DNA from 2 places in the Paenibacillus sp. J31R109 genome. Region 2 is predicted to be linked to the other one. Evidence: riboswitches for the same ligand, from Rfam matches in the RefSeq annotation. Region 2 holds a riboswitch; the other holds the start of a gene.

Region 1 (15,181 bases), on a different contig from region 2:
AGGGGTGGAAATTAGCAGACATGCCGTTACCGAAATGTTAAAAGATACGACGCTCATCGCAGAAAACTCATCCAACGTATCGGATATCTCGAACGAAGCTGCACAAGAAGCGGAGAGAGGCAATGAATTGATCCAATTCGCTGTTCACCAAATGCAATCGATGAATAGTACTATTCATACGACAGCTGAAAAGGTAAAAGTGCTCGGTGAACGCTCCGAAGAAATTAATCAAATCGTTAACTTGATTACAGATATCGCTTCACGGACGAACCTGCTTGCCCTGAATGCTGCTATCGAGGCTGCACGGGCTGGCGAACACGGAAAAGGCTTCACCATCGTTGCTAGTGAAGTCCGTAAACTAGCTGAGCAAACGAGCGCCTCTGCCAAACAGATTGCAGATCTCATTCAGGATGTTCAGTCGAATAATCAAGCGTCTATGGCATCCATGGATCAAGTGATTGTGACTTTCGAACACGGAAACGATGCCGTCGTTGCAGCAGGGCGTGCTTTTGAACTTATAGCCAAAGCTGTATATGCCATCGCTGCACAAACGCAGGATATTCGCGGAGCGTCTCAGCAGGTGTCCGCAAGCACACAACAATTCAGCATGACGATGGAAGAAATATCGCATCTCTCCACCCAGTTAGCTAAGAACGTGAAATCCGTCAGTAAACGGACCGATCAGCAGGATCAGCTCATTTGTAAAACATCGCAGCTAGCAGATTTATTAGGCGCGCTAAGCGATAAATTGAATGACATCATGAAGACGACAGAGCAGTCATTCGCCCAACCCTAGAGTGGATAGTTTACATCTGTTTAACACCATTAACGGTTAAACTTGGGGTGTCACTTTTCAAAGCATATTTCCGATTTAACAGAAAGCCAAAGAGGGAAGCAAGTGATTGCTGAAACAGCATCCCAAGCACAACTGGAATCGCCACGGGTGGCGGGAAGTAAGCGACAGCGAGTACCGCGCCCGCACTAATATTTCGCATACCACTGTTAAACGTAAGGGCAACCACGACATCTTGTTCCCAGCGGAATAACTTGGCGACAAGCCAACCCAACATGTAGCCCAGTGAAGCCACGAGGAGCACGAAGCCTGCCAATCCGAGCAACTTCGCGTTAAAGTCACGTAAATAAGGTGCAATAACGGAGCTATTAATGGCAACGACGACGCCCATGAAAATCTTAGAAAAGGGGCCTAAACGGCCACCCCATTGTTCCTTAATTTTGCCTCGTGTCCATTGATTCAACAGCATGCCGATGAGAGATGGAACGACGATCATGAAGAATAAGCCTTTCATCATAGCGAACGTATCCAGCTGCACTTTGGTGCCGACGAGTACAGAGAGCGTATAGGGTACGACGAAAGGTGAGAGAATCGTATCCATCAGAATGATCGACAGTGTCAGCACGATATTGCCTCGATAGATCGCCACCCACACAAAGCTAGTAATTCCTGTAGGAATGGCTGCAGCCAAAATAAGGCCCGTAATCGTCAACGGTTCATGACTATAAACGACATGCCCGAGACCTAGCGCGATGAGCGGCATCCCGACATGCAGAATGAATAAAGTAGTTAGCAGCGGAAGCGGTTGAACGACGACTTTGATGAACTCTTTAAAGCTGGAAGAGATGCTGCCTGAAAAGGTCATAAAAGCAAATAACCACGGCGATAGATAAGTAAATCCAGATAAGTGACTTCCAAGTAGAACCCCAATAAGAACACTTAGGGGAGTGATGAGGGGCAAAATCTTTTCTAATTGTCGATTCAGCTGAGGCAGCATCTAGGTGTACATCCTTTCATGAACAACCTGACACGCAGGCTGCTAGGTAGAATATATGAGAAGAAAGCTTGATGAGTAGTATTGGATTTCATGAAACCAACGATAAACGCATGTATGACTTGCCGTCAAGGAAAATTGCGAATAGATGAAGGTTCATGACATAAATAAAAAGCATGCCATCCAAAGATGACATGCTCGGAGATCAAACCTATTTATTTACCAAGTAAAATTTTGGTGTATGGTGAATCGATCGGCAGCATGATAACAGGCTCCCCTTTAAATGACACCAAGTAACTATCCAACGTACGATAGAAATTGTAGAAGGCAGGGTCCTGGCCATACGCAGTGTTGTAGATTTTGGCTGCTTCTTGCTCGCCTTCAGCTACGATTTTCTTCGCATCTGCTTGGGCTTGCGCGATCAACTCACTTGCCTGTCTGTCGGCTTTGGAGGTGATTTTTTTGGACTCCTCATCACCCTCGGATAAGTACTTCGCCGCGATCGATTGACGGTCAGAGATCATCCGTTTATACACGCTTTGCTTATTGGAATCTGGAAGATCCGTGCGCTTGATGCGCACATCGACGATTTGAATACCGTAGTTATCACGTTCCATTAACTCGGAAACTTCCTTCGTAATCTCATCGTTCAAATTACCACGTTGTGTGTTTTCGCTAATGATATCGCTGTAATTGATCTCCGACAACTTCCGTCTGACGGTGTTGTACACAGCAGCATCAATACGCTCTTCTCCGCCGGTAATCGATTGAATCGTACGTAAGAACTGTTGTGCATCATCGATTCGCCATACCGTATAGTTATCGACTTCGATTGGTTTTTTATCTTTGGTCAAAATGGAAGTGGGTTTACTATCATACACCATTTGATATTTAGGAAGCGTACGAACCGATTCAATGAATGGAATTTTAAAATGAATGCCAGGCTCTGTTTGGATACGAACCGCTTCTCCAAATTTGAGAACGACGCGATATTGCCCCTCTTTGACAATAAACAGAGAGAGCAGGAAGAGAATAACGATAACTACACCAAGGATGGATCTAAGAATCCATTTACGTTGTAAGGTCATTTCGCAGCCCCTCCTTGCGTTGTACCGGTTGCAGTGCCAGTTGCAGTACCAGGTGGGCGCAACAGCTCGTTAATCGGTAAGTATTTAACCGTTTCGCCTGTGCTGTCGCTGATGAAAATTTTGGCATTCGGCAATATTTTCTCTAACGTCTCGATGATAAGCCTGCTCTCTGTAACTGATTTATTGTTCGCATATTCCGCATACAGGGCGTTAAACTTCGCCACATCCCCCTGCGCATTCAAAATCCGTGATTTCTTCTGAGCTTCGGCATTTTCAAGCAGTGCTTGAGCGTTACCGCGCTCCCTTGGCAGGATATCATTTTCGTATTTCGTCGCCACGTTAATTTTCGTATTTTTCTCTTCACGTGCATTGGTTACATCTTTAAAAGCATTTTGCACATCGCCCGCTGGCGGCTCGATATCTTGGAACTTCAAATCGACAATATGAATACCTGTTTGATATTTGGTTTGCATGTCAATCAATCGCTCTTTGACCTTGCCTTGGACCTCAGTTTTACCTTCCGTGATGGCAAAGTCTAGCGCAGTAGCGCCAATAACGGAACGAATCGCTGCACTTGCGGAGTTACGAAGGAACAATTCAGCATTATCAATATTGTACAAGTAGTTGCGCATGTCACTGATATTCCATTCCACAACGGCATCAGCGGACAAAATATTTTCATCCCCCGTAATCATCATCGCTTCTTCTTCTACAGGAGTAATTTTACCACCTGTTTCGCGGAAGCCGATTTGGATTCGCTGTGTCATTTTAGCAGGAAGGACAATGACCTGTTGAATCGGAAAAGGAAGTTTAAAGTGCAGCCCTGCTTCCTTCTCAGTCGTATATTTGCCTAAAGTTAGAATGGCCGCTTTCTCATGCTCCTGTACGGTGTAGAAGGTGGAAGATCCGAAAATAAGGGCGAGAACGATGACAAGGCCGATAACAATTTTGGTCATCAAGCCTGGCGGGAGGGAAGAAGAGGGTCTTCGTCGATCGGGTTCTGGCAGTACAAATGGTTCCATGGCAAACACCCCTTAATATAAGATTTACTGATATGCTATACGGGAAGTTTTGGAAATGGTTTCAGGCAGATGAGGTAATTCTCACTAAATTGAGAAAGGCTAGGCTAACTGCAAGTGAAAATGGAAAATTGGTATTTCCAAGAGTTGGCTGCCATGCTATGATGATTAGTAATTGCATACGAATGAATCCCTAGGGGCGCCGAGAGGCTGAGACAGTGTAGACTGAACCCTTTGAACCTGATCTGGTTTATGCCAGCGGAGGAAAGTGGAACGAGCTTTGGAGCCGATTTAATCGCTATTTATGATTAGGCAACCTACAACCACTTTTCTAAGGAAAGTGGTTTTTTTGTGTTTCACGACGATGTCAGGATCTTTGCATGTAGATCAGTTATAAGTGAAATTGGCTGGAGAGGAAGTGGGGGATCAGTGTCGGAGAAAGAGTTGCATGTCATATCGGACGGGAAACTTTCATGGTCTGCGCTGGCAACAATTGCGCTTCAGATTTACCCGTATGTCACGGCGATCCATATCCGGGAGAAGATGAAGTCCTTGGACGAAGTGTTTATCGGCGTGCAGTACTTATTGGAGCAAGGGATTCCAGCTAAGCGTGTGTACGTCAACGGTTTTCCTTCTATTGCTCTAGCCTTGCAGACAGGCGGTGTGCAGCTCCCAGGCACAACGCCATCGCTTGTTATTCAAGATGAATTATGCCGGGGGATACAACGAATCGGAGTATCTGTGCATCATTCAGACGAGGCAAAATGGCGTGAAAAAGAGGGGGCCGACTATGTCATGTTCGGTCATATCTTTGCGACAAACTCTAAGCAAGGATTGCCGCCTAGGGGCTTGGAGCAGTTAAGACAATTAGTTAACGAGATTAACATTCCTGTTATTGCGATAGGCGGGATGACACCTGCGAGGGTAAAATCCGTTCTGGATGCAGGTGCATCTGGGATCGCGGTGATGAGCGGAATATGGGAAGCAGCGGATCCTCTCGGAGCCGTACTGGCCTATCAAGATGAGCTTAGACAGATTGAGGTGAGTTGAATGTCAGTAACAAGATCCCATGTCATCATCATTGGCGGTGGTGTGATTGGTACATCTATTGCCTATTATTTGGCGAAAAGAGGGCAAAACGTCACGCTGCTAGAGCGCAGCCAGCTAGGCACGGAAGCCTCGGCAGCCGCTGCAGGCATGCTCGGCGCACAGTCCGAGATGGAAGACACGGGCGCCCTGTTCCAGTGGGCGCGCCTAAGTAGATCGATGTTCCCCGAGCTGAGCGGGGAACTTCGAGAACTCACGGGCATCGACATCGGTCTCGTCCGTGAGGGGCTCTTGAACGTCGCGCTCAGCGACGATCACGAACAGGAGCTGCGCGCGCGAGCGAAGCTCCAACGTGCAGCGGGCGAGCAGGCCCAGTGGCTCAGCGCCGCTGAAGCCACAGCCCTAGAGCCCGCGCTGAGCGCAGCGACGCGCGGAGCCCTGTACCTGCCCGAAGATGGGCAGGTCGACGCTCCGCTGCTGGCGGCGGCATTCGCGCAGGCGGCGCAGGTGCTTGGGGCGAAGGTGCAACCGTTCGCCCAGGTGCAAGGGCTGCTGACCGCGCAGGAGCGCGTCATTGGCGTGCAGACAGCCGCCGGTCCGCTCTACAGCGACCACGTGGTCGTCGCCGCAGGCACGTGGAGCGGTCAGCTGCTGGGGAGCATCGGCGTCGAGTTGCCGATGTATCCCGTGAAGGGCGAGTGCTTCTCCGTACGGACGCCGAAGCCTTTATTAAAGAAAACCCTGTTCTCGCCAGGGTGCTATATCGTGCCGAAAGCCGGCGGACGGCTGGTGGTCGGCGCGACGGTCGTGCCGAACAGCTATGACCGCAAGGTGTCGCTTTCGGGGTTGGCAGAGCTGATGGAGCGCGCGAGGGGGCTGATGCCTGCTCTCGGCGACGCAGAGTGGGAGAAAGCTTGGTCGGGGCTGCGTCCGCAGACAGCCGACGGGCTGCCTTACATCGGCAAAGTGCCGACGATGGAGGGCTTGTATACAGCGTGCGGGCATTACCGCAACGGGATATTGTTGAGCCCGATCACCGGGAGAGTGATAGCGGATTGGATTGTTGGCGGAGATGGCGCAGGTGAACAAGGGAATCGTGCGATAGCCCCTTGGCTGGATGCCTTCAGCCCGGATTTTTCGCCAAATACGAAGCGAGTGAGTCAGCAGGATCAGGACACATTTTCAGCGACAGGAAAGGAATGGATAAGCATTGAAACTGCACATTAATGGTCAACAGGTTGACGTGCCTGACACGATTCGTACAGTTGTGGAGTTGCTGGCACACTTCGATTTAAGCGACAAAATGCTCGTGGTCGAGCATAACGCAGCCATTTTACATAAAGAGGATCACGCTGGAGCTGAGCTTGCAGAAGGACACAAAATTGAGATCGTTCATTTCGTTGGAGGAGGATAAAAACATGTTAAAAATCGGTCCATATGAGTTTCGTTCACGTTTATTGCTAGGTACGGGGAAGTTTCCTGATTTTCAAATTCAAAAACAAGCGGTGGATATCAGCGAGTCCCAAATTCTGACGTTTGCGGTACGACGGATGAATATATTTGAGGCGAGTCAGCCGAATTTCCTGTCGATGCTGGACACGTCGAATTTCACATTGCTGCCGAATACCGCTGGTGCCAAAACAGCTGAAGAAGCCGTCCGCATCGCACGTTTAGCTAAGGCTTCAGGCTTGTGTGACATGATCAAAGTTGAGGTTATTGGGGATGAAATGACGCTGTTACCCGATCCAGTTGAAACGCTGAAAGCATCAGAAATGCTGCTGGAGGAAGGCTTTATCGTACTTCCATATACATCGGACGATGTGTTATTAGCTAAACGTCTGCAAGCACTTGGCGTACATGCGATCATGCCTGGTGCATCACCGATAGGCACGGGTCAAGGGATCATTAATCCGTTGAATCTGAGCTTCATCATCGAACAGGCGACAGTTCCTGTCATCGTGGATGCAGGGATTGGTGCACCTTCAGATGCGTCTTTGGCAATGGAAATGGGAGCTGATGGTGTGCTGCTGAACACAGCAGTATCCGGTGCGAAGGATCCTGTCAAAATGGCATATGCCATGAAACTCGCGATCGAAGCTGGACGCGCCGGTTTCGAAGCAGGCCGCATTCCGAAGAAGCGTTATGCGTCGGCGAGCTCTCCGATGGATGGATTGAGCCGCGTATAGGTTGTGACTAGTGCTCGCTGAGGCGGGGGATGACTCCTACACCCATTCATGTGGGCACTATCCCATTGGCTCAGGATATGGTTTGACGTTTGCTGACCTGAGCCAAAGGGATAGTGGCGATATAGATATCTGATTGCGAACATAGATGGATGTAAAAGAGCTGCTGAGATGATGGGGATAGCGAGTGAGAGAGAGGGAGACTATCATGGCGATTTACAAAGCATTGACGATTGCCGGCTCGGATAGTGGCGGTGGCGCTGGCATTCAGGCTGATTTGAAAACATTTCAAGAACTCGGCGTGTACGGCATGTCCGTGATTACGGCTGTAACGGCGCAGAATACACTCGGTGTGCAAGGGGTTTACCCGATGAGCGCGGAAGCGATCGAACGCCAATTAGCGTCTATTGGGGAAGATTTGCGACCGGATGCTTTGAAAACAGGGATGCTTTTTAGCGGCGAAATTATTCGTGTTGTAGCGGCGGCAATTCAAAAATTTGGTTGGAGTCAGATCGTGGTTGATCCTGTGATGATAGCCAAGGGTGGAGCTTCGCTCTTGCAGCAAGAGGCGATAGACGCGATGATTCATGCGTTGTTGCCACTAGCTGATGTGGTGACGCCGAACATCCCTGAAGCTGAGGCGCTTAGCGGGATAACAATTACGGATGGGGATTCTCGTCAGAAAGCAGCTATACGCATCCATGAGTACGGCTGCAAGCATGTGATGATCAAAGGCGGCCATGAAGCAAATACGGAGCAAGCAACGGACTTGCTGTATGATGGAGTTTCCTTTACCGAGTTTACTTCAAAACGATTGGTTACACAGCACACACACGGAACAGGGTGTACATTTGCAGCTGCTTTGACGTCCGGATTGGCGCAGGGACACACGACGAAGGCTTCTTTACAATTGGCAAAAAGCTTCATCCAAGCTGCCATTTCGGAGCCTTTACATATCGGAAGCGGGCATGGCCCGACGAATCATTGGGCCTATCAGCAGGGCATTCGGGCTGCTGACATGAAAAATACGGCCACACGAGGTGTACGATGAGCATGGTGTTAACTGCTGAGGAGCTGCGCAAGGCGCTGCGTTTGTATTTGGTGATGGGCAGCCCGAATTGTGGCGGGGCTGACCCGTATGAAGTGCTGGAAGCCGCCATCGACGGCGGCATCACGATGTTTCAGCTGCGCGAGAAGGGCCCCGGCGCCCTGCAGGGGCCGGAGCTGCTCGCGCTGGGCGCGCGGCTGCGCCGCCTTTGCGCGCAGCGCGGGATTCCGTTCATCGTGAACGATGATGAACGGCTGGCTCTAGAACTTGAGGCCGATGGTATTCACATCGGCCAAGAGGATGCTCCAGCCGCCGCGGTGCGGAAGCGGCTGCCGAACATGATCGTGGGCGTATCGGCCCACGATCTGGGCGAAGCCCAGTCGGCGCTGGCGGAAGGCGCCGACTACCTTGGCGTAGGCCCCCAGTACGCCACGCGCACGAAGCTCGATGCGCGTGAGGTCCAGGGGCCAGCCGTACTAACGCGGATGCGCGTAGGCGGCATCCAGCTACCGCTTGTGGGCATCGGTGGGATCGATGCCACCAATGCCGGCGCCGTCATCCGCGCTGGGGCGGACGGCGTGGCGGTAGTGAGCGCCATCGCGGGTGCGCGCTCACCGCGTGAAGCTGCGGAGTCGCTGCGTGTGCTGCTTAGCATTGCACGAACGAATACCGACTGACAACACTTTCTCATCTCATCCAATTACCGAATATCAACTGACAAAAATCATTATTTGTTATCTGCAATTAAGTGGATGAAGCGGTAAGAGAGGTAAGAGAGGTAAGAATAATAGGATGTAGCAGCGAGAAGTGAAGAGCAGACACGGATGTTACGATGAGAAGTTGTGAATAACTGCCAAATTACGAATAAACTTTAATTTTCTTGGAGACGTTTCTACCTTTATTGGTGACAGAAACGTCCCTTTTTGCTACCATAGTAGAAAGCTTAATTTCGGTAACCCTTTAAAGCGGTGAAATGTCGCATAGACAAACGTCTGGTGCTGAATCAAAAGGTATCGGAAACCGCAATTGACATAGATTCTGTTTAGCATTATGATACGGTTAAAAAGATTTGACCGTCGTTTAATTAATCTCTTTAAGAGATTAAAAGTTGACCAAGAGGCACATGTTGCAAGGTTTTGCGAGAGAAATACTCGTTCTAGCATCTAGCACATACGTCCAAATTGGAACTAGAGAGGGAGGTCGGATCCAGATGAAACTGCAACCTGTTTATATCATTGAAGAACTCGAACAACTCAAAACGATTAGTGATCCACTTCGTGCTAGGGTACTGCTTTATTTAATAGAGAAAGCTTATACCGGGCAACAACTGGCTAAGTTGTTAGGTATGGCGCGCGCGAAGGTGCATTATCATTTGAATGAGCTGGAGCGTCATAATTTGATTTTTGTTGTTCGTACGGAGCTGAAGAATGGTATTGTGCAAAAATTCTATCGTGCCGTAGCACGCGGATTTGTGCCTGGGGAGAATTTGCTTCCGTATGTTTCTGAGGTGGAAAATTATTATCGAGAACGTACTTTGAGCGTACTTGGACATGCTAGAAACAGAGCGATTCATGCGCCTGAAGAGGCGTTTCAAATTCCATCACCCGATCGATCCCAATGGCCAATTCTCATGACGCAGGTTGAAGTCCAAATGAGTAAAGCGAAATTTACGGAATGGTTGAGGAAGTTTCGCGCTCTAATTTATGAGCTTGATGCTGAACAAGAAGAGAACGGGGATTGGTTCTATTTGACCACGGTTGGCTTCCAAACGCATGAAAGGGGCTTTGACCCGATCGAACCCGCGAACGAAGAGGAGAGATAACAAATGTTGGATCCTAGACTAACAAAGCTAGCAGACGTATTGGTGAATTATTCAGTTAAGGCACAGCCAGGTGAAAATATTTTAATCGAAGCTTACGGCATTGATAATGCGCTTGTGAAGGAAATTGTGAAGAAGGTACACGCCGCTGGTGCGCATCCTTTTGTAAACCTACGTGATCATGCTGTCATTCGTCAGCTGGTGATGGAAGGTACAGAAGCGCAAATGCAGATTTGGGCTGACGCTGATGCTTTTCAAATGAAACAAATGCAAGGCTACATAGGTGTACGCGGTGGAGCTAATATCTATGAACTGTCGGATATCCCAGCAGATCGGATGAAGCTTTATAACTCGGTGTACTACCAACAAGTTCATTTCGATGTTCGCATCAAGGATACAAGATGGGTTGTTCTACGTTATCCAACGTCTTCAATGGCGCAGCTTGCTAGCATGAGCACGGATGCGTTCGAGGATTTCTATTTCAATGTGTGTACGATGGATTATGGCAAAATGTCTAAAGCGATGGATCCTTTAAAAGAACTTATGGATCGCACAGATAAAGTGCGCCTCGTTGGCCCAGGAACGGATTTAACGTTCTCCATTAAAGGTATCGGCGGCGTGAAATGCGACGGAGAGTTGAACATTCCGGATGGCGAAGTGTACTCAGCTCCAGTGCGTGATTCCGTTAACGGGGTCATTTCTTATAATACACCGTCACCGCATGACGGCTTTATCTTTGAGAATGTAGTGCTTCATTTCGAAAATGGTAAAATTGTTAAAGCGACTGCGAATGATACGGATCGCATTAATGAGATTTTTGATATGGATGAAGGTGCGCGTTATGTTGGGGAGTTCGCGATCGGCGTGAATCCATATATTCAGCATCCAATGAAGGATATTCTGTTCGATGAGAAAATCGACGGAAGCTTCCACTTCACACCTGGTAATTGCTATGATGATGCGTACAATGGCAACAAATCCTCGCTTCACTGGGATATGGTCAATATCCAACGCCCAGAGTACGGCGGCGGCGAAATTTGGTTTGACGATGTATTGATCCGTAAGGATGGCATCTTCGTATTGCCTGAACTTCTAGTGTTGAATCCAGAGAACCTGAAATAGGGTTCCCGTGTATAGAAAAAGGTTGTCCATCGTCATAGACGTGGGCAACCTTTTTTTTGTTGCAGACAAGATTAGGATTTCATGCTTTTTAATTGCTGAACAAGTTTCTTAGGTGCAGTCCGCGCATACCCTTCGACGATTAGATCTTGAATTTCGGTCCAAGGCACGAGGTCAACGTTCCAGATACTAACCCAGCCATGACGTCCGATGTAGGGCGTCTTTTGATAGGCTGTGCCCTCTTGACCTAGCAGGAATTCTTGGGTCGTAAGCTCGGTTTTGAGCGCTGTCGAGACTTGACCGTCATTCTCACCAAGCATGATGAAGGGCTTGTCTTTCACACGAAAAGTCGTATGGCCAAATTCATCTACTTTTTCTTCGACTTCAGGGAGCATGGTGCAAAAGTCTCGAATTCTGGCTAGATGCGCCAAACTCGATGGGGATTGAAGCTGATGGTGGGACACAAGGTTCAACTCCTATCAGGGATTTAGATGAGTGATTATATTCGTCGTTGCTGTGACTGGTACTGCCGAGGCGGCAGTCCGACGGCTTTCTTAAACGTCCGAATGAAGTTCGAGTAATCGTTGAAGCCCGCTAACTGACAAGTGTCAGTGACCGTAGAGCCTTCTCGCAGCAAATGCTTAGCCCTTGCAATACGTTTGAACAGGATGTGCTCGTGAATCGTGCTGCCTGTATGTTTTTTGAATAGTCGGCATAAGTAGGAACGATTCATGAAAACGACTTGCTCCAGAACTTCTAGCGACAGGTCCTGTTCCAAGTTTTCATCAATGTAGGTAAAGAGTGAGGAGAGCTTGTCCGGCATCATGACTTGTTCTTCTTGTTTACCTTGATTTTGAAAGATCCGATTAATAAAAACGAGCAGTTCGATAAAAGTGGATACGTATAAAATTTCGGAACCAGGCAGTGCCTGCGGACGGCGATGCATCTCCATGCGATCATAGAGCTTCATGATGTCGTCAATTTGCGGCGGCGTCAGTCTCATTCGATTTTGCTCACCAAATACCCGGTTATCAAAGCAGTCCAGCAGATTAAACTGTGGAGAATTGAATTGCTGGAGGATGGCAGGATTGAAGTGAATCACGACGTTCTCGTAACGCTGTTTTTTGGACTGAAAATTAGGCCGATGGAGCTCGTTGCTATGCATAATCAGAAGGTCGCCATACTGTAAGGGATAGACTTGCTTTTCGATAAAATAATGAACGTCACCTGTAAGGAAAAAGTAGATTTCATATTGGTCCTGATGTTGGTGGAAGTCCAGTGGGATCGGATTATGGGTCACCGCGTGTCGAAAAGTCAATAACTGATGAAGATTCTTGTACATTTCCTGCATATGAAGATCTCCTTGTCTGGAGTTGGAGTCAATATAAGCAAACTTTTGCCCAATTAATGCAATGAATACGTTTTTATTATACTGCAAAATATAGGAGAGATAAACATTTAACCTAATCTTGCTTATACCTAAGGAGGCTTATATATGAAATTATCCGTATTTACTGTAGCTACCCCAGATTTGACACCAGAAGAGCTTGCTAAAGCGGCTGCTGCTGCTGGTATTACTGGCATCGAGTGGCGCTTCAAAGATATCCCTGCAAATGCGATTGGACAAAAGCCTTCCTTCTGGGGAAATAACCTATGCTCGATCGACCCAGCTGCGTCTGATGCAGAACTGGAGCGTTTTAAGCAGGCTGCATTGAATGAAAATTTAGTGAACCTGAGCATCACACCTTATTTGAATAACTGTGATGTTGCGGAAACAGAGAATGTGTTTAAAGCTGCTCAAAAGGTAGGCGTACCTTTCATCCGTGTGGGTGTACCTGGTTACGATAAAAGCCAAAACTACAATGATTTGTTCGCCAAAGCGGTGGACTACCTTCACCATGTACAAGAGCTTTCGCAACAGTATGGTGTGAAAGGTTTAGTTGAAACTCATCACAATACGATTACAGCGAGTGCTGGATTGGCGCATCGACTTGTATCTGGTTTCAAACCAGAGCACATTGGTGTCCTTCACGATGCAGGTAACATGGTGCATGAAGGCTTCGAGAACCACCGTATGGGCCTTGAATTGCTAGGACCTTACCTTGCACACGTGCATGTCAAAAATGCCGCATGGACGCTTACAGGCGAAGAACAAGTCGGCATTAAGCTTTGGAAAAGTGACTGGTCACCGATTGATGCGGGTATCGTGAACTGGAAGCAAGTGCTTGGCGATTTGAAAGCAGTTGGCTACGATGGCTACCTTGGTATCGAAGACTTCAGCTGCCAATTCGGGACAGTTGAGATGCTGAATAACTTCTCAACGAAAGTGAAGCAATGGCTGGCTTAATGACCTAAAAGAAAAACCTTCAACCACAGACATGTGGGTTGAAGGTTTTTTTTTGTTACGTTGATTGCGTTGGACGGAAGGCAAAGATGCAAAAGTGCATCTTTTTCTAGGCAAAGTAGGTTAAACCTGTTTAAGACATGCAAAAATACATCCTTTTGAATCGAAAAGCCCTAAAATGAGCTGAAATCACAGAAAATGATGCATTTTCGCATGAATTTGCTCTTTCCGAGGGGGAGAACAGGAAAATTGATGTATTTTTGCATCTTTTGCTGGTAGGAGGGAGAGGGATGGTTGCAGGTTGGATCACTGAGATCAGAACCAGAACCAGAACCAGGAAATCGATCACTACTACTCAGCCGCACCCAGCTTCACAATCGCTCGAATCGCTGCATCAATCTCCCGCTCAATAGCCCCAGAAACGACATCTGTATGCGGATTGTATACTTCACGCAGATCAGCGTCTGCATAGCCATCCAAAGCGACGATGGCACCCGCACGCACGCCACGCAACGTAGCGATGACATAGAGGGCAGCAATTTCCATCTCAACGGCCAAAGCGCCAGCTTGCTTGTATTTACGATGCGGGAATTCCTCGACACCTTGGAAGAAAGCATCCAAGGTAACGGTAATCCCTTGCTTTACGAGTCCGTCTGTTTCAGATGCTGCTTCATACAGCGCGCGTGTAACAGCGTGATCAGCTACCGCAGGGAAGCCATGAGGCACTAACTGGCGAGTTAAGCCTTCTTCACGTACCGCCGCGGTGCTTACAACGAGGCTGCCAGGAGGAACATCGGCTGAGTAGGATCCAGCAGTTCCGACGCGAATCAGTGTCTTGACGCCGCCTTTGATGAGCTCCTCGAAGCAAACGGCAGCGCCAGGGGAACCGACACCATGGCTCACAACGGTGATGGGCACGCCATCCTTTTCGCCAACAAAGGTGCGATATTCCCGGCTGAACGATAGCTCGCGCGCGTTGTCCAGCTTGCGAGAGATAGCTTCGGCACGGAACGGATCGCCGCACACAATAGCATAGGGAGTCAAATCTTCAGAATTGACTTGTAAGATGGATAAAAGCAACTTAATCGAACTCCTTTCTGACCCACTCATCTTCTGGGATGGGGATGGCTTCACCGGAGAAGCGTTGTTCTTGGAACGGATCTGCGACGTTATGGAAGCCATTGCGTTCCCAGAAGCCTTCGCGATCTTCCGCCATGAACTCGATACCGCGAATCCATTTCGCACTTTTCCAGAAATACAAATGTGGAACAACAAGTCGGAGCGGCCAGCCGTGTTTTAGCGTAAGCGGCTTACCATCGAAACTCATTGCCAGCAAGATATCGTCACCCATCAGATCAGCGAGCGGCACATTCGTTTCGTAGTCTTGATCTGCATGCAGCATGACAAACTTTCCTTCTGGTTTCACATCGATTAGTTGAAGAAAATCTCTGAAACGCACACCCTCCCAAACCGTATCCAGCTTGGACCAACGGGTCACACAGTGAATGTCGCATTGGATTTGTGTACGAGGCAGGGCCAGTATGTCGTCGTAGCTGAATGTTTTCTCTTCGGCTACTTGACCAAAAACACGCAAAGACCATGTGGACATATCGTAGTTAGGCACTTCACCCTCATGTAAAATAGGGAATCGATCGGTGACCGCTTGCCCCGGTGGAATTCTACCCGCAAGCTCTTGTGGAACTTCTACAGCGGGAATCTGCATGCGC
Region 2 (15,181 bases):
AAAAGCAACAACAACAGAGGTCAATAGCTCCGCCAGAAGCATCGGCAGCTCATTGAAAGAAATTTGCATAAACTTTTGAGCGATATCCGGTATCCGCTGAACCCCATCCAGAAACTGTTTGGTATCCAGTTGAAGATAGAACATACAAGGAATGAATAATACGATCATGCCTAGGAAAAATAATTGCTGCTTACGCTGTGTAGTCTTATGGGCGATAGGCGTCTTCATTTATATCAATCGCTCCCTTATTCGCTGTGTCAGGAACTCAACAACCAAAATCATGAGTACCATAATGGTGATAACGGTGGCCGTTTTACTGTATTGGAAAAGATCCATGGTTAGCTTAATTTGGCTGCCGATACCACCCCCACCAACAAGTCCAAGCACCGCAGAGGCCCGAATTGTGATCTCAAACATGAACAGGGTCCATGAGATATACCCCGGCATAAATTGAGGAATAACCGCATGTCTTACCTTTTGAAAATAAGTGGCTCCTGTCGCATTGATGGCTTCCACCGCGTGTTTATCGATATCTTCAATAGATTCCGCATACACACGGGACAAAAAAGCGATGCCGAACAGAATGAGAGAGAAGATCCCCGGCATAGCGCCCACTCCGAAGAGCACAACTAAGAGCGACGTCCATACCAAGAAAGGCACGTTACGGAAAAAGGAAACAATACCGCGCAATACATATCGGATAACAGGATGCGGTGTTGTATTACTAGCCATCATGAAAGCAAAGATGATCGCGACAGCCGAAGAAATGAACGTTGCCACAACCCCAAACGCCAAGGTATCCAAGATCGGTTTGACATAACGGGATACATCAGAGGCGTTCGGCGGCATGAAATCAACGACTAAAAACCGCACAAAAATCGGAATTCCCATCATAAATTCCACGACATCAAACTTGATGTACCAGATGGAAAAAATGATGACGGAGGCAAGGAGGAGAAGCGACAAACGCCGCTTAACCTTCCTTTGCTTAAGTATAATTTCAGGGTGCATGACAGACATTTCTCCTTCTCCGGCTGTTACTTGATCGTTCGATTATTTAAGCAGGTCTTCTGTGCTAAGGTTCAGTGATTTCGCAATTTCACGAATGTTGTCATAGTTCTTGTCATTAGCTTCAATGAATTTACCATCAGCGGACCCTACTGTATTTTTGAAATATTCCGGATTGTTATAGCTGAGTAGAAATGCTTTTACTTTGTCCTTGATCTCTTGTGAGATATTGCCGCGAATACCAATCGCTGTTCCTGCGACCGATCCGGATTCTGCGATCACACGGTAGGAATCTTTCTCGATTAAACCTTTGGCTTCCAAAGTTGCAGGCAGCATAGCGGAAGTAGCGGCAGCGTCATACTGTCCTCTAACAACACCAAGCACAGCCTTGTCATGCCCTCCAGCAAAGGAAACTTCTTTAAAAAAGTTGTTTTCTAATTCTTTTGGCGTGATACCTAGTTGTTTAACGAACATCGACTTCGGTAATAAGTGGCCCGTTGTCGATACGGGATCGACGAATCCGAACGTTTTCCCTTTTAAATCGGCAAGCGTTTTGACAGGTGAATTTTTCGGAACGATAATGACTGAAGCCGGTTTACCAACCATGCTTGGCAGGGTAAGTTCAGCAATTGGCTCTACTTTTGCACGATCAACCGCAACGATGTAAGAGAATGGACCGAATAGGGCGTAATCGGCTTTATTATTTTTCATAGCCTCAATGGCCGCGTTATAGCTTGTAGCTTTGAAAGACTCAACCGGAATCCCTATTTTCTCAGAAAGCTTGTTTTCGAAGTCTTTATTAATTTCAGTACGCTTTTCATCACTTTCTTGTGGAAGGTAGGCAATAACAAACTTTTTCGGTGTTGCGCTGCTTGATGTGCTGCAGCCTGCCAATACAGAAATTAGAGCGAGTGCAGTAAGCATGATTGAAATGGTCTTCTTCATAGTACCCTCCTAAAATAACGTTCAAGTTGTATACAAGTTGAATTCTACTTGTTTATTGTTAGAAGAATATCTACGTGGTTTTAACGTTTTGTAAATGTTTCGTTCTGCCGTAAATGCCTTCACTTGGCCGAAAATCCATGCTAGACTAACTAGACAATTCCATTTTTATAGTGAGAGGAATAACTGAAATGTCTTCATCGTTGATTCAAGCCGCCTATGAATATATTCATACACAAATCATGCACGGAGAGTTTATGCCTGGCACCTTATTATCCGAAAATGAGCTCGCAGACGCGTTGAATATGAGCAGAACGCCCGTCAGAAGTGCTATCGCCCAGCTCGAACACGAGGGATTAGTTGTTTCTCTGAAAAATCGTGGGATTCTCGTGAAAGAATTATCGATGAAAGAAGCCATGGACACCATGGAGATTATGCACGCTTTTCAGTTATACACGTTGGACCATATGCAATCACAAGGTGAAATGCCCGACTTAAAAAAGCTCAAAACCATTCTGGATTTGCAATATGAGGCAACTGAACAAGGAGCCTATTATTTATATGTGAAATACAGCTTTGAATTTGCATGTAGCCTTATTAGCATTTTGAGCAATGCCAGCATGTTGAAGGTTTTGGAGCAGTCCATTAATAAAATCGTCCTTTATGCCACAATTAACTTTAAAGTCACTCCTCACGAGCCGCACTACTCAGCCAATAAACTCAATCAATCGGTCTATGATGCGCTGGTTGATCGCGATTTCGAGCTTGTAAAACGCATTATGAAAGAAGCGCATTTATTTAATAGAGAGCGCATGGTGCGATCTGGTCGTATCTAAAATTATGAACGATGAACGTACAGAGCCGCTGAGACGTAAAATGACCTCCAATCCACGAATGTGGAGTTGGAGGTTCTTTGTTGATTCGACTGTGCTTCGTATGCGATTAATTGATCATGTTCAATTTTTTATCCGTTGGCAAAAAGGCTGCAAGCAGTCCTAGCAAAGGTAAATACGCACATAGCTGAATCACAAAGCCAATGCTAGTCGCATCCGCCAGAGTCCCCAGCACCGCTGAACCAATGCCGCCTAAGCCGAACGCCAGACCAAAGAATAGCCCCGATACCGTGCCAACCTTGCCTGGCAACAGTTCCTGCGCGTAGACCACGATAACAGAAAATCCGGACAAAAGTATGAACCCGATACATGCACAAAGCACCGCTGACCAGAAGAGGTTCACAAATGGCAGCAGCAAGGAGAATGGCGCTGTCCCCAGGATGGAGAACCAGATCATATTTCGTCTACCGAATTTGTCCGCTAAAGGTCCACCCATAAAGGTACCGACGGCCCCAGCCGCTAACAAAATGAAAATAACAAGCTGCGCTTTCCCTGTAGTGACGCCGAAATGATCCATTAAATAAAACGCATAGAACCCCGTCATACTCGCCACATAAACGAATTTGGAGAAGAGCAGCATGATGAGAATAAACAACGCATAGGCGACTGTTTTTTTAGGCAGCGACTTCTTCACAACAGCCGATTTTCGCGCCACAGAGCGTACGACAATCGCGCCTTGATACCATTTTGCAACAAACACTTGAATCACAATCCCCGCTGCCGCGGCAAAAGTAAACCAAATGATCCCGAACTGTCCTAACGGTACGAAAATAAGTGCAGTAAACACAGGCGCCAACGCCTGACCAATATTCCCGCCTGTTTGGAAAATCGATTGCGCCAGCCCTCTCCGAGGACCCGCAGCTAAGTAGGCTACCCGAGAAGACTCTGGGTGCAGCACAGATGACCCTAACCCGACGAGAATAACGGCCATGATGACATGAGAGAACGTTCCCGCATAAGCCAAGACGATGATACCTATCAGCGAAAATACAACCCCGATTGGCAGCAAATAGGGCTTCGGCTTCGCATCTGTATACAACCCAATTAGCGGCTGGAACAAGGAAGCCGTCACATTAAGCGTGAAAGCGATCCAGCCGATCTGCGTAAAGCTCAACTGCAAGGAGTCATGCAGAATCGGAAAAATAGCGGGAATAACCGACTGAATGGAATCATTCAATAAGTGCACTAAGCTGATTGAAAATAAGATGGCGTACACCGTACGTGCCTGATCTTGTGCTGGGCTCGTTGCAGCTGTTGTTGCTGTTGATTGCATAAAATAAAATCACTCCTTATCATCATATCATCTGATGTTTAAATTTATAGAAGAGAAAGAGCTCCGTGGTGTCAGCCACTTTACTCTTTTTCGACTTTGATGTTGGCGATAGCTACTTTATATCCCCTTCTGTCGCAGCAGCTACTCCTGTTGAAGAAACTTTTTGACTTGCTGGACGGTTCCCTCCAGATTTTGAAGCGTCCAATTCTCCGCAGCGGCGACATCCTGATCTAGGATGGCTTGATACAAATTCACGTGAAAGAGATGATGGTGATCATGAACCTGCTCATCCTTCACTAAATTCGTTAAAGCTTCCAGCAGTACCGCTGAAAATGAACGATACAGATCGACAACAATGCTGTTCTTGCTCGCGACTGCAATCGCTTGATGAAACGCCAAATCCGCCGTTAGATACGCGTCCATATTTCCACTCTCGAGCGCCTTCAAACGTTGATGAAGCGCTTCTCTCATCTGCTCCAGATCCGCTTCATCTCGACGTTCCGCTGCGAGTCTGGATATTTCTAGCTCGAGCATTTTCCTGACTTCGTAGACTTCCAATATTTCAGCCCGACGCAGTCGGTGGACTAGCGGCTCCTGCATCGCAGCATCGGAATGCCCCGTTAAAAAGGTCCCAAAGCCCTGCTTCTTCTCCAGCAGACCCGCGTGCACAAGCACCCGTACAGCTTCACGAATGGTAGAGCGGCCGACGCCGAACTGTTCCATTAATTCCGGCTCTGTCGGAATTTTATCACCTATTTTAAGCTCGCCGTCAGAAATTTTCTTCTGCAGCTGTGTCACAACATCATCAACAAGCTTGGGGCGGCGGAGTGTTTGGAACGATACTTTCGAATTCATCTGATCATCTCCTGTATAAGTAGTATATCAGCTGTTTTGGGATTTTTCTATAGAATAAGAACAAGCTCATCCTTTTTTTATGAACAACTTCTCCTTAATACCCGCTCCATCCTAGCTTAACCATGCACACTCGCCCACATCTTACATATATTGCTAGTGCTCATCATTTTACAGAAAGGGGACGGTCTCCTTGTACAACGACCCAACCTTGTATCCTTATCGCCCAGTTCAGTATTACCTTTATCCGCCCCATCCTTACCACTATGCACCTTATTGGGCGTGGGATCGCGACTTTCCACCTGTGAATACCAAAACACTCTCCACCTCGGCCGCTACCTCTGAGCATATATTGAAGGATACCTCCCTTCTCGTCAAAAAGCTCACGGATCCCGCAATTGCTAAACAATTGATGACCAACGCTCAGAGTGGGAATAAAAAAGAAGTCGATCGCATCATACACACCTTCGGTTATGAATCCGCTATTGAAACAACGTACTCGCCAAGTGCTGTTCATTTCATTGTAGGTCCGCGCATTACAGGCAATCCCTGCTGCCAACTGACACTCATGCTCAAATGGGGCGAATAGTCAAAAAGAGCAATCCAACCCGCATTGGGTGAAAGGATTGCTCTTTTTTGACATTTATTTAGCACTCTCCTGGTGAGACTGCCAGAAATTTGACAATGACGTGGATGATCAGGCAAGCTATAGTTATAGCAACAAGACCAGCACGTGAAACACTAGATTGCTAGAAACACAAAATTCGCAACATGCCAAGGAGGCCTTTCCTATATGAAACCAAATAATAAACTTAAGCTTATTTCGACTACTGCCATGGCATTAACATTATTCGCTTCTCTATCACTGGTTCATCCTGCCTCCGCTGCTGTTAAAACAAGCGCTGATTTCACTGATTTGGCTGGAAGTAACGCAGCTTTAAAAACTAAAATTGATCGTATGATCGCTGATGGTATTTTTGAGGGCGTCTCGGATTCAACTTTCGGCATCTCGCAAAATATGACGCGTGCGCAATTCGCTAAAGTAGCTACGAAAATTTACAATATCCCGGTTGATCTTACGATTAAGGTGTCCAGCTTCACCGATGTTCATGCAGATGACGTGGCTAATGGTTGGGCGATCCCTTATATTGAAGCAGCCAAAAAAGCCGGTCTTATCGACGGTGTAACAGATACAACTTTCCTGCCTGGCGAGTCCGTTACTGCAGCCCAGTTGGATACCGTGCTTCTTAAAGGATTAGGCAAAACGGTTTCTATGACAAGTTCGCCTTGGTACACCGATGCAATCAAACAAGCTACTGCGCTTGGTATTCATCCAACTAGCAAAACTGGCGACCAAGCCGCAACACGTGAGGATCTCGTGCTTAGTTCATTTGGAGCTCAAGAAGCTTTCAACGCTCAGAAGCCACCTGTTGTAACACCAACTAACCCAAGCAATGTTTCCATTGTAGGTGATTACAAGTTAGCTAGCGTCATTGATAGTGGCCTTACAAGCTCAGCTACAGGTGTCTCACAAGCGGATGCGGAAGATCCTACTATAAGTAAATTTGCAAAAGAAATTAAAATAAAAGTAACCTCTGCAGCTGGTGAAGAAATTGCCATTCCTGGCGTTGTACAGTCCGTCTTCTCCTCCAATTCCAGCATTGCCAAAGTAGGTCTTAGCTCCGATCATCATGCTTATGTAATCGGAAATAAACCTGGAACAGCTGATGTAAGTGTGATGGTAAAAATTGGTGATGGGGAAGCTAAACAATTGCATGTTACCGTAACGGTCCAAAGCGACCCTGTGACTGTGAAGACATTAACAGCTGGGGAAACTTCCATTACCGAAACGATGACAGTTGTTGGTAGTGTGTATCAGGCTGACTTCAATGCTTATGAAGCCATGGATCTTACGGCTATTGATAGCTATGACAACAAGTACGAAGGCACCGATGTTTCAGATTACAACTTTGCTCTAGGAACTGTATTTATTACCAATGATATACAAGGCGAAGCAGGTTCAGCTGTTGGCTCCGTCATGGTCGAATCCGATGGTACTGTAAAAGTAACAGGTAATGTGACATCATTTGAACTTACAGCCGTATCCGCATCAGGAGTAAAAGCTACAAGCTACATTACATTAGTGAAAAACTAAGCAAAAATAAAAGAGCAATCCTTCCCCCTTCGGGGATTGGGTTGCTCTTTTTTTCTATGACAAGGCAGCCTATCGCACATCTACACTGTTCAAAATCGGCCAAGTCACGGCTAGCCAGTAAGCCGCTGCGATGAGCACAATCCAGTAGAGTATGTAATAGATATCTACCTTGGAGTAGGAGGATACATAATAATAAGTTCGTTGGCGACTCATCGAAAAACGCTTCGCTTCCATCGCCACCGCCGTCCGATGGGCACGGCGAATGCTTTGAGCTAGCAGCGGAATCGCAATCAACCGCATCGTGGTGTACCAGCCAGTGAGCGGATTCTGGCGCTTGGGTTTGCCCCTAACCTTGAGCGCATAGCGAAGCGTCTGCAACTCCTCAAGGATGACGGGCAGCATGCGCAGCGCTGCCAAGAAGCTGTACGCGTACTTCGGCGCGACCTTCCACTGCTGCATCATCGCGTAGAACAACGCGACAGGCCTAGTGGTCAAGCTGAACAGCAAGCCAACGGAGGCTACCTGCATACCGCGTAAACCAAGATGTATGCCGCGGTAGAAGCTCTCCTCCGTGATTCGTATAATCCCAAGGTGATACCACAACGTCTCACCTGTACCGAACATCATCATCCCCAGTGAGGATGAGATGAATAGAAGCAAGAACGGCGACGTATACAGCAGTAAGCGCTTAGCCGGATGCCCGGAGAGCAACGCTAGCGGAAGCATCGCACCGATTGTCAGAAACAGCATCATATTGATGTTATGGGTGAAGATGACCACGATGAATAGCCCAATCGATAAAATGAGCTTCACCCCGGGGTTCACCCGATGCAGCCACGTCTCCCGAAAGCTGAACGTTATTTGCATAGCAGCGGTTCACCTCCCGTGTCAGCGTGCACGTCGGTTAGAGCGGACGATGACGCGACCTCCGTCACGCGCCCCGCATCAACCTGCCAGGTGCGGGTGGCCCAGCGCTGGACGATCTCGTGATCGTGCGTGACCATCACGATCACGGTTCCGCTGGTGCGCAGCCGCTCCAGCCCCTCAAGCATGCGCATCGTGCCGCGCGCATCGAGCCCGAAGGTGGGCTCATCCAGCAGCAGGATGCGTGGCCGGCGAACCATCGCCGAAGCCACACTGAGCCTGCGCTTCTGGCCCAGCGAGAGCTGGAACGGGTGTTGCTCGCGCAGCGCGAGCAGGTCGTATTCGCGGAGCAGCCGCTCAGCAGCTGCCCTCTGGCCCTTTGACTGACCCTCTGGCAAGCCATAGGTCAGCTCTTCCTGCACGGAGTTCGTGACGAACTGGAACTCCGGGTTCTGAAACACAAAGCCGACTTGCTCCGCAAGCTGCTCGACTTTGTTGCCCTTCACGGCCGCGATGTCACAGCTACCGCGGGTTGGGATAAGCCGCATAATCGCGAGGAGGAGCGAACTTTTGCCTGCACCATTGGCACCGACAACGGTGATCCATTCGCCTGGATATACGCTGAAGTTATCCACAGAGGTCTTGATCTCTCCGCCGCGAAGCCCGACGAAATCCCGGAAAACCATAACAGGCTCCATGGGATTTACGACTTCTCGTGCTTCACTCGGCGTCCCAGCACCCTGATCTACCTGCACATTCTCCATGGCGTAATCTTCCCATACCTCGGGATACCAGATGCCGTATTCCCTTATTTGCTCTTTATAAGCTTCAAACATCGTAAGCGGAGGTCCATCTGCCAATACTTTTCCTTCTGGTGTCAGAATGATCAACCGATCGAGCAAATCCAGCATGCCGCTAATTTTGTGCTCTACGATGAGCAGGGTTTTGTTCTCGCTTATCAAGCGAATCGTATCCCAGACTTGCTTCGTACCCTCATCATCCAACAAAGCCGTAGGCTCATCGAGAAAGAGCACCTCTGGCTCTAGCGCTAGCACACTGGCAATGGCCAATCGCTGCTTCATTCCTTGTGACAGCGTACTGATCAGCGTGTGTGCATCCGGTAAATGTAACCCAACAAGGTTTAAATAATGGCGAATGCGCGCAGGCATCTCCTCCCGCGGCACTTCCTGATTTTCCAGCACAAACGCGATTTCTTCGTCGACGTATGGCATGCAGAACTGCGTATCCGGATCTTGAAACACATAGCCCCATCGGTCAGGTCTGTGAATCTCATCCACTTTGAGCGGAAGCTCAATCATGTCCGGGACAATGCCACTCAATACCTGAAGCAGCGTCGATTTGCCGCTGCCGCTAGGTCCAAGGAGCAGCACCTTTTCACCAGGTTTGATGTAAAAGGAAACCCCCTGAAAGATCAGGGGGGCGTCATCGCCGGGATATTTTAACCGTAGATTCGTAACGCTCATTCCTTCGCTCATCTTTTTACCCCAATACATCGTAATCTTTTTTGGAAACGGGGCGAATTAGATTCAGTACACCCGTGCGAGACAAAGCGCTCGTCAAATAGTAGGCGAACACACCTGCGATCAAAGCGCTGCCCAACAATCGCAAGCTGATGAATAACATGTAATTCCAAAAGGTTAGCTGCTCCATATAGCCATAGTAAGTATCCACGAAGATAGACATGATGGCTGATGCGAAAGATGCGAGAATCGTTACTCCTACAGTCGTACGGCGATAGCGGAATGCAGCAAATACCAGCTCTGCTCCAAGCCCTTGAAGCACACCGAACACTAGCGTCGCCACTCCCCAATGACCGCCATAGAGGGCCTCAATCGTGGCAGCCGCCACTTCTGCCAGTAAAGCAACCCCTGGTTTGCGAATGACGAGGAAAGCAAATGTCGCGGCCATGAACCACATGCCATAACTTAACTGCTCTGCATGCAAGCCCAGCGGCTTCATCAGGTCGTAAAATGGTCCCCAAATCCGATAAATCACACCGAACACTGCCGAGATCACAATCGTGATCAAAATATCGGTCAGCTTCAACCCTTGTTTACTTGCTTCCTTTTGCGCCATCTTCTACTCGACTCCTTTTCTCAATTCCTATTTGTCAATGAGATAGGCGAACACGCCAACCTTGGATGTATGTCTTCATTGCCCCCGAAAGGACAAAAAAAGCCCACCGGATTAACGGCAGGCTTGAACATTCGTGCAAAAAAAGCACATAAGGTCTCTACGCTGGCATTATCCAGATCAGATTAACGGTCAGTGGCATAGGGCCACTATCTCAGCCTGACTTCATCAAGCACCCGTGTTGCTATTCATTTGGCTTAACTGTAGCGGATTAGCCGCTTTTTGGCAATCCTTTTTTTTCCATGGGATTATCGCACACTGCTTATTTCTCAATCAAATGCTTGAGATCCTGCGTTAATCCGTTCAATTGACGGATGCTGTCTACGATATCCTGTACGCGATGCTGCTGCACTTCGGCGCTCGCCAACACTTCTTGAACGGATGCCGCAGACTCTTCGGTAATCGCTGCAACAGATGTCATTTCTTCCGCGACGTGTTGCGAAGAGATCTGCAACTGTTGATTCATGCGCTGCAAATGCCCAGCTTGCTCCATGACTTCCGCTGTATTCGTGTTGATAACCTCGAACAATTGGTTTACATTATCTGTCGATTTTTTCCCCGACTCTACAGCTTTAATCCCTACGGCAACCTTCTCAACCGCTGTCACGACTTTCGTCTGAATGGAGCCGAGAATCTCCGAGATATCGGTCGATGCGATGTGGGCGTTCTGAGCCAACTTCCGAATTTCGTTTGCAACTACGGAGAAACCTTTCCCATGTTCGCCTGCGCGAGCTGCTTCGATGGAAGCGTTCAGCGACAATAGATTCGTTTGGTTAGCGATGTCTGCGATCGTGGAAACGATGTTCTCAATTTTCACATTTTCTTCGTTCACTTCATTCATGATATCGGCGGTTTCTGTCACGATCAGGGTAATATCATTGATTTTGAGTGACAAATCCTGCATCTGTGTCTTGCCTTCATTCGTCATTCTCGCCGTATCTCGCGATCTGCTGCTCATCGTATTTGACGCCGCGGTCGTCTGTTCAACCGTTTCATTCACGTTTTGAATGGCGGTTGTAATATCGTTAATACTGGATGCCTGTGATTCAATACCTATCGTAATCTCCTGAAAAGCGGCAACCACTTCCTCCGTAATTCTGCCAGTTACAGCGGCGTTCTCTTGTAGGTTTCCACTAGATGTACCTAGAACTTCTGTCGTCGTACGTACACCTGCCAGTACTTCATCCGTCTTGATCTTAGAATTATCTGATTCCTTCGCGCTTCTCGCGACGTTCGTTAACATTCTGGTCCCAATCTGACTTTGACCGATGAGTGTCATAATCGTAAGGAGGTAGAAAGCATTGACTCCAATCGGGTCCACATGCGGAGTAAGAGACGTTATGTAAACATTCATATTAATGAGTCCGATGACACCATTCAGCACAAGCGGTTTGTAATCCATATATAAAGAAATGAGTGCTAAGCTAAGGTACAGTATAAAAAGACCAAATAACGACGCACTATTCGACATGAAAAAATAGGAAATCACACTAAGTCCAACCGCAATAATATACTTCGTATAGGGAATTGCAACCCTTTTCCAAGTTAGAATTGTACATATAATGGCAATTGGCACGCCAACCGATGAAAGGGTTATCATCATCGTAGCTGATGTGTACGCAGCCGCGACCCCCAGTGCAAGACACGCCCATAAAAGCTTAACCATTAAGCTATTTCTTCTGTTTAATTCGAGCAGTTGCTCCGACATCCTTACTCCCCCTAGATAACTTCTACAAAATGAGACATTTTCCTACACTATTCAACAAGGATGCTTGTTTACCCTCTATTTTAGATGCCAAAATCAGGATTAGATTAGAAGTTGACTTCTACCCCAAATAAAAACTACAATTTGTAGTGTCTTCATTTTTTTTCAATACAGGAACTTATCCAGGATGGATCATTCCACGACGCAGAAGGGGATTGAAACGATGACCATATTGCTCTATATCGGACTAGCTTTACTTATTGCCGCTATCATTGGCTATGTGCTCGCAGCACGCATTAACAAAGACAACACCTCTCGGTTGAAGAAGGCCGAAAAGCAAGCTTTGAAAAAGAAACATAAGACCTGGCAACTGATTTCACATGCCCTGCTCATTGTTGCTATCGGCAGTATGGGCACTTCACTCATTCAGAGCTCCGCCGGCAAATATAGTCTAGACAAGCTAAATCTACATGCCAACATTCAGGTCACGACAGATAAGGACTACGGACGCGATCACAAAGATGGTACCTTGATGTACGAGATGAAAATCCCTACTTCAGGCACACATAGTCCCCACGATTTGAAGTTCGGCTTCTATAAGGAGCGCCCTGGTTACGAAATGCTTGTCCACAACCTGGAGCATGGGGATATTATCATCCATTACCATCCCGACGCACCGAAAGAGCTGCTTGACCGCCTTGAGTACTTGACCCATTTTAAGACGGCTGGTGCTGGGGTGCTCGCTGTTCCTAATGTGGATGTGCCTGCTGATCAAGAGGTTGTCGTTACCGCTTGGACGAAAACGATGTCACTTACCAAATTTGATGAAGCTAGCGTTAGTACATTTATTTACGACAATATCAACAAAGGTCCTGAACAAATTCCAGCAAACATTCGACTGGGCGGCGGAACGATGTAATTATTTTCGAATCGTTTCACGATCTGAGACTAGCTCAGTCGGCACCAATCCTGTCATTCTCCGAAATACACGGTAAAAATAAGACGGATCGTTATAGCCGATAAATTCGGCTATTTCGGTTACAGTCAGGGCCGAATGGCGCAGCATATAGACGGCAGTTTTAATCCTTGTGACGTGCACAAATTCACTGATCGTCTGACCCGTAACCTGGCGAAAAAGGGAGGCTGCATAATTCGGTGACCGGCTGATGCAGAGGCCTAACTCGTCTTTAGTCACATGTTCGCGGTAATGATTCTGGATGTACCCCTTCATTTGCTCCACGAGAAGTGACGTTGCTGAGGTTGTAGCGGCCTGATCACACTCTCGTTGGAGGTACACAAACAACTCTTGCAGATGCGCTTCACACAGCGCTATGTAATAGGGCTGTTTATCTTGCCATCCACGATGAATCAACCGCAGCCGATCTGCGATAATATCGAACTTCCCCGTCTGACGGCAGGTGTGCGACGTTTGTTGAAGTAGAGGAAAGATGTGAGAGGCTGCTTGTGCATCCAGGTGCAGTACGAATTTCTCATGAATTTTTGTAGGCACACTTCGCCCATAATAGGGTGTGTCTCCCGGAATGAGCAGCCAATGCCCTTTGTCTAATACTTGTTTTTTCTCGTTGATCCAATACACACAGCGGCCATAGATCACAAAAATAAACGTCCAATCTTGGTGGATATTGGGCTGATCCTCGTTCCATGAACTGCTTTTATGATAGTCAAAGTCTGTTAGCTGCATAGATGACTCGGCACCCCTCTATCGTACTATATTGCATATATCATACTATAGTTCATAGAAACTCGCATCAATAAGGCATATAATGAAGCCAACTAATCTCTTACATTCGAAAGGAAGTCCTTCACGATGCGTAAAACGAAAATCATTTGTACAATGGGTCCAGCCTGCGATTCCGTTCCTACCTTGAAAGAATTAATTCGCTCTGGTATGAGCGTTGCTCGATTAAATATGGCTCACGGCGATTTGGATGAGCACCGCGGTCGTATCCAGCGTGTGCGCCAAGCAGCGCAAGAAATGGGTGTTATCATCCCGATTCTGATGGATATTAAAGGCCCTGAAATTCGCATCGGTCAATTGAAAGATGCTTCCTATGATTTGCAAACGGGCGATCGCATCGTCTTGACGACCGAACAAATTATCGGCGACTCCAGCCGCGTATCCGTGAACTACCCAGGCTTGCCGCAAGATGTTAAGCCGGGCAACCTCGTGCTAATCGACGATGGCTCCATCGAGCTGCGTGTCGAAATGATCGACGGCACAGAAGTGACTTGCAGCGTCTTGAACCCTGCTCAGCTAAAACAGCGCAAGGGTGTTAACTTGCCGGGCGTGCGCACGTCCTTGCCGGGTGTGACGGAGCGCGATGTCATGCATATTAAATTCGGCGTAGAAGAGAATATTTCCATCGTCGCGATGTCCTTCGTTCGTAACGGAAACGATGTTCGTGAGGTTCGCGCTCTTCTTGAGCAACACGGTGCTGGTTTGACACCGATTATCTCCAAAATCGAGAACGAAGAAGGCATGACGAACTTCGCTTCCATCTTGGAAGCTTCCGACGGCATCATGGTTGCCCGTGGTGACCTTGGTGTTGAAATTCCGACAGAAGAAGTTCCAATTGCACAAAAAGATATGATCCGCGCATGTAACTTAGCAGGTAAGCCTGTTATCACAGCTACGCAAATGCTGGATTCCATGCAGCGCAACCCGCGTCCTACTCGCGCTGAAGTGAGTGACGTAGCCAACGCTGTGCTTGATGGCAGTGACGTTGTCATGCTTTCCGGCGAGACGGCAGCTGGGAAATATCCAATCGAGTCAGTGACGATGATGGCGACGATTGCTGAGCGCGTTGAGCAAACAATGGTGCGCAGCTCCCTGGTGGATGCACAGCTGCAGTCCAACAACGAAATCACCGAAGTATTGTGCCAAGCTGTCGTATCTTCAGCGAACAAGCTGCATGCAGCGGCAATTTTGACGCCGACTGAGACAGGCTTCACAGCGCGCATGATCGCGAAATATCGCCCAGAAGCACCGATTATCGCAGTGACGAACAGCCAGCACGCGATCAGCCAATTGAGCATGGTGCAGGGTGTTATCCCTGTTCTTGGCGAGTTCTGCGAATCGACGGATGCGATGATTCGTGTTGCCATCGACAAAGCCGAGACGCTTGGCTATGTAAAAAAGGGCGACCTCACCGTCGTGTCCGCTGGTATTCCAGTTGGGAAGTCCGGTACGACCAACTTGTTGAAGGTTGAGCGGGTTTAGGGACCTGAGAAAGCCATTTTCGACCGCTCGGAGCGAGTTTGGTGCTGATGCCTTGCTGAGACTGCAAGTATCGACCGCTCATGTGGGAGTTTCG

What was found. Region 2 has a riboswitch for thiamine pyrophosphate ahead of AC58QT_RS29495 (ECF transporter S component). Riboswitches for the same ligand answer to the same signal wherever they lie in the genome.
Region 1: another riboswitch for thiamine pyrophosphate. It lies ahead of AC58QT_RS15015 (thiamine phosphate synthase); the one in region 2 lies ahead of AC58QT_RS29495 (ECF transporter S component).

Annotation. Positions count from the first base shown of each region.
Region 1 is NZ_JCAUAR010000004.1:461,114-476,294, reverse strand. Features, by position in the region: gene AC58QT_RS15035 (methyl-accepting chemotaxis protein) at 1-796, shown strand, start outside; gene AC58QT_RS15030 (bile acid:sodium symporter family protein) at 807-1,790, opposite strand; gene hflC (protease modulator HflC) at 2,003-2,875, opposite strand; gene hflK (FtsH protease activity modulator HflK) at 2,872-3,897, opposite strand; TPP riboswitch at 4,080-4,178, shown strand; gene AC58QT_RS15015 (thiamine phosphate synthase) at 4,324-4,944, shown strand; gene thiO (glycine oxidase ThiO) at 4,945-6,168, shown strand; gene thiS (sulfur carrier protein ThiS) at 6,152-6,355, shown strand; gene AC58QT_RS15000 (thiazole synthase) at 6,360-7,127, shown strand; gene thiD (bifunctional hydroxymethylpyrimidine kinase/phosphomethylpyrimidine kinase) at 7,333-8,175, shown strand; gene thiE (thiamine phosphate synthase) at 8,172-8,849, shown strand; gene AC58QT_RS14985 (ArsR/SmtB family transcription factor) at 9,383-9,994, shown strand; gene AC58QT_RS14980 (aminopeptidase) at 9,998-11,113, shown strand; gene AC58QT_RS14975 (MmcQ/YjbR family DNA-binding protein) at 11,185-11,574, opposite strand; gene AC58QT_RS14970 (AraC family transcriptional regulator) at 11,610-12,461, opposite strand; gene AC58QT_RS14965 (sugar phosphate isomerase/epimerase family protein) at 12,606-13,457, shown strand; gene AC58QT_RS14960 (nucleoside phosphorylase) at 13,806-14,534, opposite strand; gene AC58QT_RS14955 (sulfite oxidase-like oxidoreductase) at 14,536-15,181, opposite strand, start outside.
Region 2 is NZ_JCAUAR010000017.1:126,521-141,701, reverse strand. Features, by position in the region: gene AC58QT_RS29545 (PhnE/PtxC family ABC transporter permease) at 1-228, opposite strand, end outside; gene phnE (phosphonate ABC transporter, permease protein PhnE) at 229-1,020, opposite strand; gene AC58QT_RS29535 (phosphate/phosphite/phosphonate ABC transporter substrate-binding protein) at 1,054-1,953, opposite strand; gene AC58QT_RS29530 (GntR family transcriptional regulator) at 2,142-2,786, shown strand; gene AC58QT_RS29525 (MFS transporter) at 2,893-4,116, opposite strand; gene AC58QT_RS29520 (FadR/GntR family transcriptional regulator) at 4,258-4,971, opposite strand; gene AC58QT_RS29515 (YuzC family spore coat inner layer protein) at 5,162-5,557, shown strand; gene AC58QT_RS29510 (S-layer homology domain-containing protein) at 5,762-7,123, shown strand; gene AC58QT_RS29505 (energy-coupling factor transporter transmembrane component T family protein) at 7,193-7,990, opposite strand; gene AC58QT_RS29500 (ABC transporter ATP-binding protein) at 7,981-9,483, opposite strand; gene AC58QT_RS29495 (ECF transporter S component) at 9,488-10,084, opposite strand; TPP riboswitch at 10,221-10,331, opposite strand; gene AC58QT_RS29490 (methyl-accepting chemotaxis protein) at 10,404-11,849, opposite strand; gene AC58QT_RS29485 (DUF3105 domain-containing protein) at 12,034-12,765, shown strand; gene AC58QT_RS29480 (helix-turn-helix transcriptional regulator) at 12,766-13,548, opposite strand; gene pyk (pyruvate kinase) at 13,675-15,087, shown strand.